2 regions of the Cellulomonas wangleii genome follow, and region 1 is predicted to be linked to the other one. Evidence: riboswitches for the same ligand, from Rfam matches in the RefSeq annotation. Region 1 holds a riboswitch; the other holds the start of a gene.
The links. A riboswitch is a leader RNA that binds a small molecule or an ion and turns the genes downstream of it on or off. The one in region 1 is predicted to bind S-adenosylmethionine.
Positions count from the first base shown of each region.

Region 2: linked by a shared signal. The riboswitch ahead of KG103_RS16870 (hypothetical protein) and the one ahead of KG103_RS15025 (rhodanese-like domain-containing protein) in region 1 are both predicted to bind S-adenosylmethionine.

Region 1 covers NZ_CP074405.1:3,256,945-3,262,781, forward strand. Annotated here, with positions in the region: gene KG103_RS19145 (GNAT family N-acetyltransferase) at 1-384, opposite strand, end outside; gene KG103_RS15015 (aminotransferase class V-fold PLP-dependent enzyme) at 504-1,940, opposite strand; SAM riboswitch class IV at 1,976-2,089, opposite strand; gene KG103_RS15020 (GNAT family N-acetyltransferase) at 2,146-2,715, opposite strand; SAM riboswitch class I at 2,815-2,912, shown strand; gene KG103_RS15025 (rhodanese-like domain-containing protein) at 2,917-3,360, shown strand; gene KG103_RS15030 (O-succinylhomoserine sulfhydrylase) at 3,384-4,631, shown strand; gene KG103_RS15035 (hypothetical protein) at 4,695-5,210, opposite strand; gene KG103_RS15040 (pyridoxamine 5'-phosphate oxidase family protein) at 5,300-5,837, opposite strand, start outside.
Region 2 covers NZ_CP074405.1:3,677,738-3,683,574, reverse strand. Annotated here, with positions in the region: gene KG103_RS16885 (hypothetical protein) at 1-372, opposite strand, end outside; gene KG103_RS18955 (hypothetical protein) at 369-677, opposite strand; gene KG103_RS18950 (hypothetical protein) at 805-1,479, shown strand; gene KG103_RS18945 (HD domain-containing protein) at 1,476-1,940, shown strand; gene KG103_RS16875 (ADP-ribosylglycohydrolase family protein) at 2,019-2,972, shown strand; SAM riboswitch class IV at 3,058-3,170, shown strand; gene KG103_RS16870 (hypothetical protein) at 3,185-3,814, shown strand; gene KG103_RS16865 (hypothetical protein) at 3,940-5,175, opposite strand; gene KG103_RS16860 (hypothetical protein) at 5,186-5,837, opposite strand, start outside.

The DNA.
Region 1 (5,837 bases):
GCGGTAGGCGACGCGCGCGACGTCCCACGTGTCGAAGGCGTGCGCCATCAGCAGCAGCTTGCAGGCGGGGTTCACGTGCGTGCCCCACACGCGCGGGTCGGAGAACGTGTGCCCGACCTCGAGCCGTCCCATCCGCAGGTCGACGTCGTAGAACGACGTGGACCCGACCACCTCGCCGTCCACGAGCACCGCGAACGCGTACCGCGCCGGCGTCCCGTGGGCCGTCCGCACGACGTCCCGCAGGTCGTCGACGCCCCGGGGCGTGGGCGACGTCATGCCCGCCCACACCCGCTCGTCGACGAAGGCCGCGAGCGCCGTCGCGTGGTCCTCGGCGAGGGGGACGAGGCGCACACCGTGGCCGTCGAGCGTCAGGTCGTGGAGCACGCGGACGATCCTCCCCCCGCCCCGACCGGGCGACCAGCGCATTCGCGGGTGTCCCGCACGGTGGGACGTCGCCCGCCGCGGGGCGCGCGTCGCCGGCGCGACGGCCGGGTCGGTGCGCCTCAGTCGTCCAGCGCCGGCCCGCAGGCGGCCGCCGCGGTCGCGGCCAGGTGGTCCAGCCCTTGCACCTCGATGAGCGGGCGCGTGTCGTCGACGACAGACCAGCAGCCGTCGACCACCTCGTACTCCGCCTGCGTCCCGCGCACCAGCAGCACGCCGAGCGCGGCGACGAGCCGGTCCACGTGCTCGGCCGTCGTCCCGACCCCGACCGACGCGCGCACGGCGCCGTGGGACGCCCCGAGGTGCGCGAGCAGCGGGTGCGCGCAGAACCGCCCGTCGCGCACGCCGATGCCGTGCTCGGCCGCCAGGTACGCCGCGACCAGGCCCGGGTTCAGGTCCGCCACCGTGAACGTCACGACGCCCACCGGGTCGGTCGAGTCCGGCCAGATCCGCGCGACGCGCACGCCGTCGAGCCGCTCGAGGCCTCGCACCAGGCGGTCCCGCAGCGCCTGCTCGTGCGCCTCGAGCGCACCCGCGGGCAGGTCGGCGAGCGTGTCGCAGGCCTGCGCGAGCGCGATCGCCCCGAGCACGTTGGGCGAGCCCGCCTCGTGCCGCGCGGGCGCGGGCTGCCAGACCGTCCGGTCGGCCCGCACGTCGCGCACCGCGCCTCCCCCTGCGAGGTACGGCACGCCCGTGTCGAGCCAGTCCCGGCGCCCCACCAGGGCGCCGGCGCCGAACGGGGCGTACGTCTTGTGGCCGGAGAACGCGACGTAGTCGACGTCCGTGGCGGCCAGCGAGAACCCGCGGTGCGGCACCAGCTGCGCCCCGTCGACGGCCACCCGCGCACCCGCCGCGCGCGCGAGCCCGACCACGCGGTCCAGCGGCAGCGCCTCCCCCGTCACGTTCGACGCGCCCGTCACCGTGACCAGCGCGTACGGGCGGCGTGCGAGCTCGGTGCGCAGCGCGTCGAGCGTGGCCGCGACCGTCGGCTGCACCGGCAGGACGGTCGCGACGCGCCCCGTCCCGGACTGCCCGCCCCCGCTGTGCTGCACCCACGGCAGCAGGTTGGCGTGGTGCTCGACGTCGAGGACGAGCACGGCCTCGCCGTGCGGCACGACGCCGGCGAGCAGGTTGAGCGAGTCGGTGGTGTTGCGCGTGATGATCGCGACGTCGTCCTCGCGGGCCCCCACGAAGCGGGCGATCGACTGCCGGGACGTCTCGTAGAGCGCGGTCGAGACCTGCGACAGGTAACCCGCGCCGCGGTGCACCGAGGCGTACAGCGGCAGCACCTCGGCGACGCGCGCGCCCACGGACTCCAGCGCGGGGGCGCTGGCGGCGCAGTCGAGGTTGGCGTAGGTGCGGCTGGTGCCGTCGACGAGCGGGACGGTGGTCGACGCGCCGACGACCGGCAGCAGCGGCGCGTCCCCGCTGCGCGGTCCGGGGGCCGCGGTGCCCGACGCCTCGTCGGCACACGCGAACAGCTCGGTGATCGTGGTCATGGTGCTCCTCCGGAACGGTCCGGGGACCGCCGAGGGCCCCGCGCTTGCCGGCGCCGAACGGCGCGCGGCCAGGTCGTCACCCGGGGCACCCCACCGCGGAGGAGGGTTGCCGGCCAGCGAGCCGGGGCTTGTCGCTGGCGCTCATGACCTGTGTCGAGGATCGGCCGCCCGGCGCGGGCATGTCAACGGCAGCACGCCGCCGCTCTCAGGATGCGAGACGCGCCGTCTCACCGTCCGTACCTCGCGGCGCGCGCTCCAGGCTGTGCAGCATCACCACGCTGCGGTACGTCTTGCCGGGCCACTGCACGACGTCGGCGTCGACGAAGCCCCACCGCCGGTACATCGCGCGCAGCGGCGCAGCGGGCTCCGCCGTGTCCAGGCCCACCGACCGCATGCCGCGCGCGAGGGACCACTCGCGCAGCACGCCCCACAGGTACGTCGCCAGCCCTCGCGCCCGCAGGTCCGGACGGACGGCGAGCTGGTTGAGCCAGACGCGGTCCGGCTCGAGCGCCAGGTCGGTGAGCGCCTTGATGCCGCGGCCAGGAGGGCTGGTCGCGGTGATGGTGCCCGCGAGGCCGCCGGCCGCGTCGACCAGCACCCACGAGGCGCCCACACCGAGACTGCGCCGGGCGGTCGTCGCCTCGTCCTGGGTGGCACCCGTGAAGTTCAGGCCGCGCGCGGCGAGGTCCGCGTACGCGTCATGCAGCAGGCGCGTCAGCGCCGGCACGTCATCAGGGGTCACGGGTCGCAGCACGAGGTCCTCGGGGGCGTCCATCGCGCACCACCCTGGCACGGCCCGCGGCCCCGTCGCACCGCGGCGGGGCGTGCGTGAGACGCCCTGCCGGTGGCGACGCACCCTGGCGTAGCATCGCGGCGACCATCCAGAGCGGCCGAGAGATCTGGCTCGACGACGCCGCAGCAACCCGCACGGGCGACCGTGGCCGAGGGTGCTACCGCCAGAGACGATGGGAGGACCATGACCGTGCAGCCACGTCCCGCACCCGGGTACGCCGGGGACCTCACCCCCACCGAGGCCTGGGACCTGCTCGCCGAGCGCGACGACGCCGTCCTCGTCGACGTCCGCACGGACGCCGAGTGGCGCTACGTCGGCGTGCCGGACCTGCGCGGCCTCGGCCGCCAGGCGGCGCTGGTGGAGTGGGTCTCCTACCCCTCGGGGCGGCCGAACGCCGCGTTCCTCGACCAGCTCTCGACGGCGGGCGTCGCGCCGGGCGACGAGCGCCCCGTCGTGTTCCTGTGCCGGTCGGGGCAGCGGTCGATCGGCGCCGCGCAGGCGGCGACGGCCGCGGGCTACGGCCCGGCGTACAACGTCCTGGAGGGCTTCGAGGGCCCGACCGGCCCCGACGGCCACCGCGGGCACACGGGCTGGCGTGCCGCCGGCCTGCCGTGGCTCCAGCCGTGAGCACGCCCGACCTGCCGCCCGACCTGCCGCCCGGCCCGGGCGACTGGGACGACCACCGCCTCGACCGCGAGACCCTGCGCCCCGACACCCTCGCCGTGCGCGGCGGGCTGGTGCGCAGCGGGTTCGGCGAGATGTCGGAGGCCGTGTTCCTCACGCAGGGCTACACCTACGCCACCGCCGCGCAGGCCGAGGCCGGGTTCGCGGGCGAGGTCGACCGGTTCCTGTACTCGCGCTACGGCAACCCGACCGTCGCGACGTTCGAGGAGCGGCTGCGGCTGCTCGAGGGCGCGGAGGCGTGCTACGCGACGGCCACGGGGATGTCCGCCGTCTTCACGGCGCTCGCCGCGCTCGTCCGGTCCGGCTCCCGGGTCGTGGCGGCGCGGGCGCTGTTCGGCTCCTCGGTGGTCATCCTCGACGAGATCCTCGCGAAGTGGGGCGTGCGGACCGACTACGTCGACGGCCACGTGCCCGAGCAGTGGGAGCAGGCCCTCGCGACGCCCGCGGACGTCGTGTTCTTCGAGACGCCGTCGAACCCGATGCAGGACCTCGTCGACATCGCTGCCGTCAGCCGCCTGGCGCACGCGGCCGGGGCGACCGTCGTCGTCGACAACGTCTTCGCGACGCCGGTCTTCTCCCGCCCGCTGGAGCACGGCGCCGACGTGGTGGTCTACTCCGCCACGAAGCACATCGACGGTCAGGGGCGGGTGCTCGGCGGCGCGATCCTCGGCTCGGAGGAGTACGTGCGCGGCCCGGTGCAGACGCTGCTGCGCAACACCGGCCCGTCGCTGTCGCCCTTCAACGCCTGGGTGCTGCTCAAGGGCCTGGAGACGCTCAGCCTGCGCGTCCGCCACCAGGCCGCGTCCGCGCTGGACCTCGCCGGCTGGCTGGAGCAGCAGCCGGGGGTCGCGCAGGTGCGCTACCCGTTCCTGCCCTCGCACCCGCAGCACGCGCTGGCCCGCGCCCAGCAGACCGGAGGCGGGACGGTCGTCACCCTCGACCTCGCCGTCCCGGCGGGTGCGACGCCCGACGTCGCGAAGAAGGCGACGTTCGGGTTCCTCGACGCGCTGCGCGTCGTCGACATCTCCAACAACCTGGGCGACGCCAAGTCGATCGTCACGCACCCCGCGACGACGACGCACCGCCGGCTCGGCCCGGCGGGCCGTGCCGCGGTGGGCATCGGCGAGGCCACCGTGCGGCTGTCGGTCGGGCTGGAGGACGTCGAGGACCTGCGGGAGGACCTCGCGCAGGCGCTGGCGACGCTGCCGGACTGACCCGCGCGGACGCCGCCGGCCCGCGCCGCGCGGGCTCGGTCCGGTTCGCTCAGCCCGGTCGGCTCAGCCCGCGGCGACCAGGCCGACCGCGACGACGGAGTCCGCCGCCGCCGTCACGCCGACGTCCACGGCACCGGCCGGGACCTCGAACGGGTCGCTGTCCGCCATCGTCGACCCGCCCTGGAAGACCGGGACGCACGGCGCCTGGTACGACGTGAGCTCGGTACCGTCGGCGGCGGCGGCGACGGTGACGGTGACCGGGCCGCCGTCCGACGACGTGCACACGACGCGGAGCAGGTACGGGCCCGCCGGCACGTCGGCCACCTGGCCGACCTCGCTCTCGCCCGCGTCGAGCGGGGCCGCGAACGCCTCCGTGGACTCGCCGGCGGAGGCCAGCGCCTCCTGCTGCTCCTCCACGGTCGGCAGCTCCGTCTGACCGCGCCCCGGGACGGTCGGGGCAGCGATCTGCCCGTCGCTCGCCGACGCGCTCGGCTCCGGCTCGGGGGTCGTGCCCTCGGAGCACGCGGCCACAGTGAGCAGCAGCAGGACGGGGAGCGCGAGACGCCGTCGAGATCGCATGGCCGGGACCGTAGCGCAGCGGGCCCGGCCGCCGTCAGGGGCGTCCACCAGGAGGACGAACCGGGAGGAACCGGGAGACCGTCGCCGGCTCACAGGTCGACGGTCGCGTTCTCGCCGCCGTCGTACGCCGTGCCCGTGACCTTGGCCTTCACGAGGCTGAGCACGGTCGCCAGACGCCCGCCCGGGCTGTCCCAGTACTCGGCCGTCTCGGCCCGCAGCCGCACGAGGCACAGCTCGGGGGTCGTCGGTCCGTCGGGGAACCACGCCGCCGCCACGGGGTTCCACAGCTCGTCGATGCGGGCCTGGTCCTTTACCACGTCCGCCGTGCCGGAGATCGACAGCCACGACGACGACCCGGAGAACGCGGCGTTGGCGGGCGAGCCCGCCCGGATCTCCGCGACCTTGTGGCTGTCGAGGGTCGTGAAGAACCACAGGTCCCCGTCGAACTCGGTGTCCTGGACCCCCATCGGCCGGCTGACGAGCGCGCCGGACGCGTCCTGCGTCGTCAGCATGGCCAGGTGGTGGTCCCCCAGCAGCTCGCGGACCTTGGCCAGGGCCTCGTCGCGCGTCGGGCCGTCCTCGGGCTCCGGGCTGTGGCCGGGCGTCAGCGAGGGGCCGGGCGTCGGG
Region 2 (5,837 bases), 420 kb from region 1:
CTCGACCTCGGCCTGGGAGGTCGCCGCCCAGGTCAGGGTCGTGCCGCCGTCGCCGATCGGGGAGGAGGTGAACGGCACCGCGAGGGGTGCGGGGTCGACGTCGAGCACGGGCAGCGGTCCGCCCATCGACCCGTACCGCAGCTGCTCCAGCGCCCGGGCCCGGTCCAGGTGCCGGTCGACCACGGGCAGCACGTGGGTGCCCAGCCGGTCACGGGCGCCCAGCACGTCGTCGAACCCCGAGGTGCGCACCCCGAGCGCCAGCGCCCGCGACCGCAGCGATCCCCAGTCCGCGTCCAGCGACTCCCGCACCGCCGCGACGTCCGAGCGCACACCCGCGACCGCGTCCGCGCTGACCTCCACCACCCGGGTCACGACGCGGGCCTCCGCTCGGCGGCCTCCTGCTCGTCCTCCGCGCGGGTGAGCGCGCGCCGGGCCTGCTGCAGGTCGTCCAGCACGGCCTGCTCAGCCCGGTCCAGGCCATGAGTCAGCTGGTCGGTCAGGGGCACCAGCTCGTCGTGGTGCAGCCGGTGCGCGGCGGTGCCCGTCCAGCTCCCGGGTGCGCCGACCGTCCCGGTCGCGCGCCGCAGCGAGGGCACGCGCGCGCGGGCGGCACGCACGGCGGCGAGCAGGGCCTGCAGCTCCTGCACGCGCTGCTCGGCCGCGTCGACGGCGGTCATCGGGCGTCCCTCCGGGTCGTCGGTGGCTGCCCGAAACATACTGGTTCGACCCGTGTCGTGGGCGTCGTCCCGAGGGTGAGGTGTTTCGCCCCGTTCGCGCCGCCGTCCCTCGCTAGGCTCGCGGCTTGTGAGCACCGCAGCCGCACCCCCGGGACGTCGCGCCGGGACGCCTGCGCGCCCGCCGTTCGCCTTCACGCTGCAGGCGCCCGCCGGCTGGCAGACGCTGCGCGGGGACTCGGCCTCGCTCGGCGACGACCTGCTCGCGCTCGTCGCGCGGACCCCGCTGTGGGCGGCGCTGGACGACCGCCGCCGCGGCGGCCTGGGGTACCTGCTGCACGGCGTCGCGCGGGCGAGCGCCGCCAGCGGTGCGCTCGCGACGTTCCTGCACCTGCCGACGGACGTCACCCCGGAGCAGCACGACGAGCCCGACGTCTCGACCATGAGCCTGACCTGGCTGCGCACCGCGCCGGTCCGGGCCGACCTCGACCTCGCGCGGCTCGTGCTGCGGGCGGGGGAGCCCGTCGCCACGGGCCTGGGTCCCGGGCTCCTGGCGACGCGCTCCGAGCAGACCGTCACCGGCGGCGAGCAGCACACCGTCCAGGTGGCCGCACCCGTCCCGGACTCGATCTGGCTGGCGGTGCTCACCGGCACCACCACGGGCGAGCCGCACGTGGCCGCGTTGGAGCAGGCCGTCCGCGCGCTGGCGACGAGCCTCACCGTCGACCGTCCCGCCGCGGGCGCACCTGGTCCGGATCCCGCGCCGGATCCCGCCCCCGACCCCGCCCCGGACGGCGCGCCGTGACCGACCTCATCGCCACGGCCCGCCGGATCGCGACCGACGCCCACCGTGGCCAGACCGACAAGGCCGGTGCGCCCTACATCGGGCACCCGGCGCGCGTGGCCGCGCACGCGGCGGCCGCTGGCGGCGACGAGCGGGTGGTCGCCGCCGCGTGGCTGCACGACGTGGTCGAGGACACCGACGTCACCCCCGACGACCTGCGCGCCGCCGGCATCCCGGACGACGTCGTCGCGGCCGTCGTCGCCGTCAGCAAGGTCGCCGGCGAGGCCATGGAGGACTACGTCGCACGCGTGAAGCGTGACCCGCTCGCCGTGGCCGTCAAGACCGCCGACCTGGCGGACAACACCGACCCCGCGCGGCTGGCGGCGCTGGACGAGGCGACCCGTGCGCGCCTGGTGGCGAAGTACGCGCGCGTCCGGCAGCTGCTCGCCGGCCCACCCGCCGGGGCAACCGCCGACGGGTGACGCGCAGGCCCTCCGACCAGCGATGTCGGTGCCTCGTGGCACCCTCGGGCACCCGCTGTCCCCGCCCCCGGAGGTCCCATGCCCCTCACCCCTGCCCAGACCGACCGCGCCATCGGCGCCCTGCTCGGCTCCGCCGCGGGCGACGCCCTGGGCGCCGGCTACGAGTTCGGTCCGCCGCTGCCCGACGACCAGCCTGTCCACATGGCCGGGGGCGGCAGCTTCGACTGGGAGCCGGGGGAGTGGACCGACGACACGTCCATGGCTGTGCCGATCGCGCAGGTGCTGGCCGACGGCGGCTCGCTCGACGACGAGGCGTGCCTCGACCGCATCGTCGCGGCGTGGTCGCAGTGGGCGCTGACCGCCACGGACATCGGGGTGCAGACCAGCACCCTGCTCGACGCCCTGCCGGAGCCCACCGCCGCAGCGGCCCGTCGGCAGGCCGCGGAGCACTACGCCGCCAATCCCCGCCACGCGGGCGGCAACGGCACGCTCATGCGCACCGGCCCCGTCGCGCTCGGGTACCTCGGTGACGGTCGGGAGGACGCGCTCGCGGCCGCCGCGCGCGCCGTCTCCGACCTCACGCACGGTGACCCCGACGCCGGGGACGCGTGCGTGCTGTGGTCGCTGGCCGTGCGGCACGCGGTGCGCGAGGGCGTCGTCGACCTGACCGCGCAGCTCGCGTGGCTCCCGGCCGACCGGCGTGCGCGGTGGGCGGCCGTCATCGCCGAGGCGGAGGAGTCGCAGCCGGCGGACTTCGCCAAGAACGGGTGGGTGGTGCAGGCGCTGCAGGGTGCCTGGTCGGCCCTGCACCACGGCGCGGACCTCGTCGACGTCCTGGAGCGCGCCGTGCGCGGGGGACGCGACACCGACACGGTCGCGGCGATCGCCGGCGCGCTCGCCGGAGCCGCGCACGGCGCCGCGGCTGTGCCCGCCGAGTGGCGGCAGAAGCTGCACGGGTGGCCTGGCCTCGACGCCGACGGCCTGGCCGACCTGGCCGTGCGCGCGGTGGGCGGTGGCCCGGGCGCAGCCTGAGGGAGCCGGGCCGTCAGCTGGTGACGACGGTCTGGATCTCCCCGACGGGCCGGTGATGTCAGCCCTTGCCGCTACCGTGGGCCCCGATCACGAAGCTCGGCCACAAGCCCTCCGGCAGGCCGACTGGCAACCGCGCAGAGCGCACGGTGCCCCCGGAGGAAGATCCGCCCGCGCCGCCGGCACGGGAAGACGCTCGACCTCCGGGAGAACCCGTGTCCGACCTCGCTCTCGATCCCCCCACCCACGTGGTGTGCGTGTCCATCTCACCGGGCCACGTCGTCCAGCCGGAGCTCGTCGCCCGCGCCGTCGCCGCCTCCGGGACGCCCTGGCGGCTCGCGGTCGTGGGGCCGCACCGCATCGGCCTCGAGCACGCCTCCGGTGCCACCGCGACCTGGTGGCTGCACGACCACGCACCGTTCGTCGCCCACCTGCGCACCGACGACCCGACCGTGTGGGTGCACGACGACCTCGGGGTGGTACGCGTGGGGGACCGGTACGTCGCCGTGGCGTCACGCGAGAAGCGGACACCGTGCCTGCGGACGCTGCAGCGACGTCCCGGGCGCACGGTGGCATGGCGGGTGGCCTCGCTGCAGCCCGAGGAGGGCGCCGGCGACGGGCGGCCGATCCCGCCGCACACGGCGACGCTCTACCACCTGGACCCGCCGCTGCGGCACGGGCGCCGGCCCGACGCCGCGCCGGTCGACTGGGTGCTCGTGCTGGCCTACCAGTACCGGGGCGGGGGGTCACGGCGATCCACCACGCAGACGCGACCGGGCGGGTCCTGTCCGACGTGCTGCTGCCCGGCAGCACCATCGACGCCGCGGACGACGCCACGGCGCTGAGCGGCATGGGGTACGAGATCGCGCTGCCTCCGGGTCTCGAGGCCTGAGGTGGTCGCCGGACGGCGCCGCGCCCCTGGCCCCGGGGCGGCGTCGTCCGGTGGTGCCGGGGACGTCCCGGCCGACGATCACCCCGGGACGAGCTGCCCGAGCAGCGCCTCGAGCTCGACCCGCACCGTCGTGATCCGCGTCTGCTCCGCGAGGATCTCCTCACCGGTGGCCCGCAGCGCCTCCGTGCGGGCGACGAGCTCCGCCTCGTCCCGGGCGAGCAGGGCGCGCGCATCGGCCAGGAGCTCGTCGGCGGGCGCCTGCGGCAGGGCGGTGCCGTCGCGCCACGTCCACGACAGGAGCGACCGCGCGCGCTGGGAGGCGGGCAACGACGCGAGGCGCGCCTCCTCCTCCTCGATCGTCGCGCGGTACTGCGCGAGCTCGTCGGTGTCCGCGTCGAGCTCCATCGTGGCCCTGACCTGCTCCATCTGACGGCCCTCGAACGTCGCCAGTGCGGACTCGTACTCGGTGGTGAGCTGGTCCAGCTGCTGCTCGAACGCGGTGTGCACCCCCACCAACGACTCCCTGTCGGCGATGAACCGCCCGTACAGCGCCTCGAGCGCCGGGTCGAGCCCACCCGGCTGCCACACCTGCGTGCCGAGGTACGCGAACAGCTCGGTGGCGCGGTTGGCCGGTGCGGCGCCGACGGATCCGGCGAGCTGCTCGTGCAGGTCGTCGGCCGGGTCGATGCCGGCGACGACCGGCTCCAGCGCCGCCACCGCCGTCGCCTGCTCATCCGCCGTGAGCTCGTTCCACGCGGCGTGCAGCAGCTCGTGCGCGGCGGTCTCGACGACGAACCCGCGCAGGCGGGGGTCCGCCGGCTCGTAGACGACGATGCGTCCGCCGGTCTCCAGGCCGCCGGCGGCCGTGTGGTAGCAGCCCACCGCGCCGCCGCTCTGCCCGGCGGGGGCGTCGCCGCGGTCGCACCGCCCCGCGAACTCCGCCGCACCCAGCAGCTCCGGCTCCGACCGGTACAGCAGGTCGCGCCCCTCCTCGGTGAGGAACATCTCCGCCGCCAGAGCGGCGACCTCGGCGGTCGGCTCCGGCACCCGGCCCGCCACGATGCCGTCGAGGAACGGCGCGTCCACCTCCCGCAGTAACCCCGGCAGGACGGCCGTGACGACCCACCACCCGCCGAGCGCGAGCGCGACGACCACCGCGAGCCGGCCCGTCAGGCTCCGCCGCCGCGGCGGCGGAGGCAGGGGGACGTCGTCCGGGCGCCACGCAGGCGGGGCGACGGCGAACCCGGCCGCCTCGTCGACGACCCACTGCGGGACACGGCCGGTCGGCGAGCGCGGCAGGTCGTCGGGGGACACGGTCACAGGTTCACAGATCGGCAGACCGGACGAATGGATTGAGTGGCTGGGCCGGCCGGCCGGCCGGGTCGTGCACGAGGCGGTCGAACTCCGCCAGGCACTGCGCCGCGGCGGAGGCCGCGTCAGCCGCCAGCACCTCCAGGGGCAGTGCGTCGCCATCGAGAGAGCGCTGCTCGGCGTAGATCCGTGCCGCCGACCCGCCCGGCTCGGTCAGCTGGCGCAGGGCTGCTCGGAAGCCTGCCGCGAACTCCAGCTCGCGCCCGGCAGGCAGTTCCGCATAGGCGGCGCGTGCCGCGGCGAGGGCGCCACCTGCGTGGTTGTGGACGACGACGAACCCGAGGTCGTAAGGGTCACGGTCCTCTCGTCGGCCGATCACCGCGGCGGACTTGGCCAGGAGGTACGCGCCGAGGTTGGCGAACTGCACGTCCACCTCGGAGGGTGTCACCTCCTCGGGGAGGTCGACGGGAAGTCGCCGGACTACCGGTGCGCGCAAGGCCGGCGACGGGCCGGCGACGTTCATGACGGTTGCGCGGGTGCACCCGGGAAGGGCGAGCTGCTGGCCGCGATGGTCCAGCACGTCGGTCAGCAGGTCGACCCGCACGGCGCTGCCACCCACGGCGGTCACCCACTGCCAGCCGCGGCCCTCACCGACCGGTGCGAAC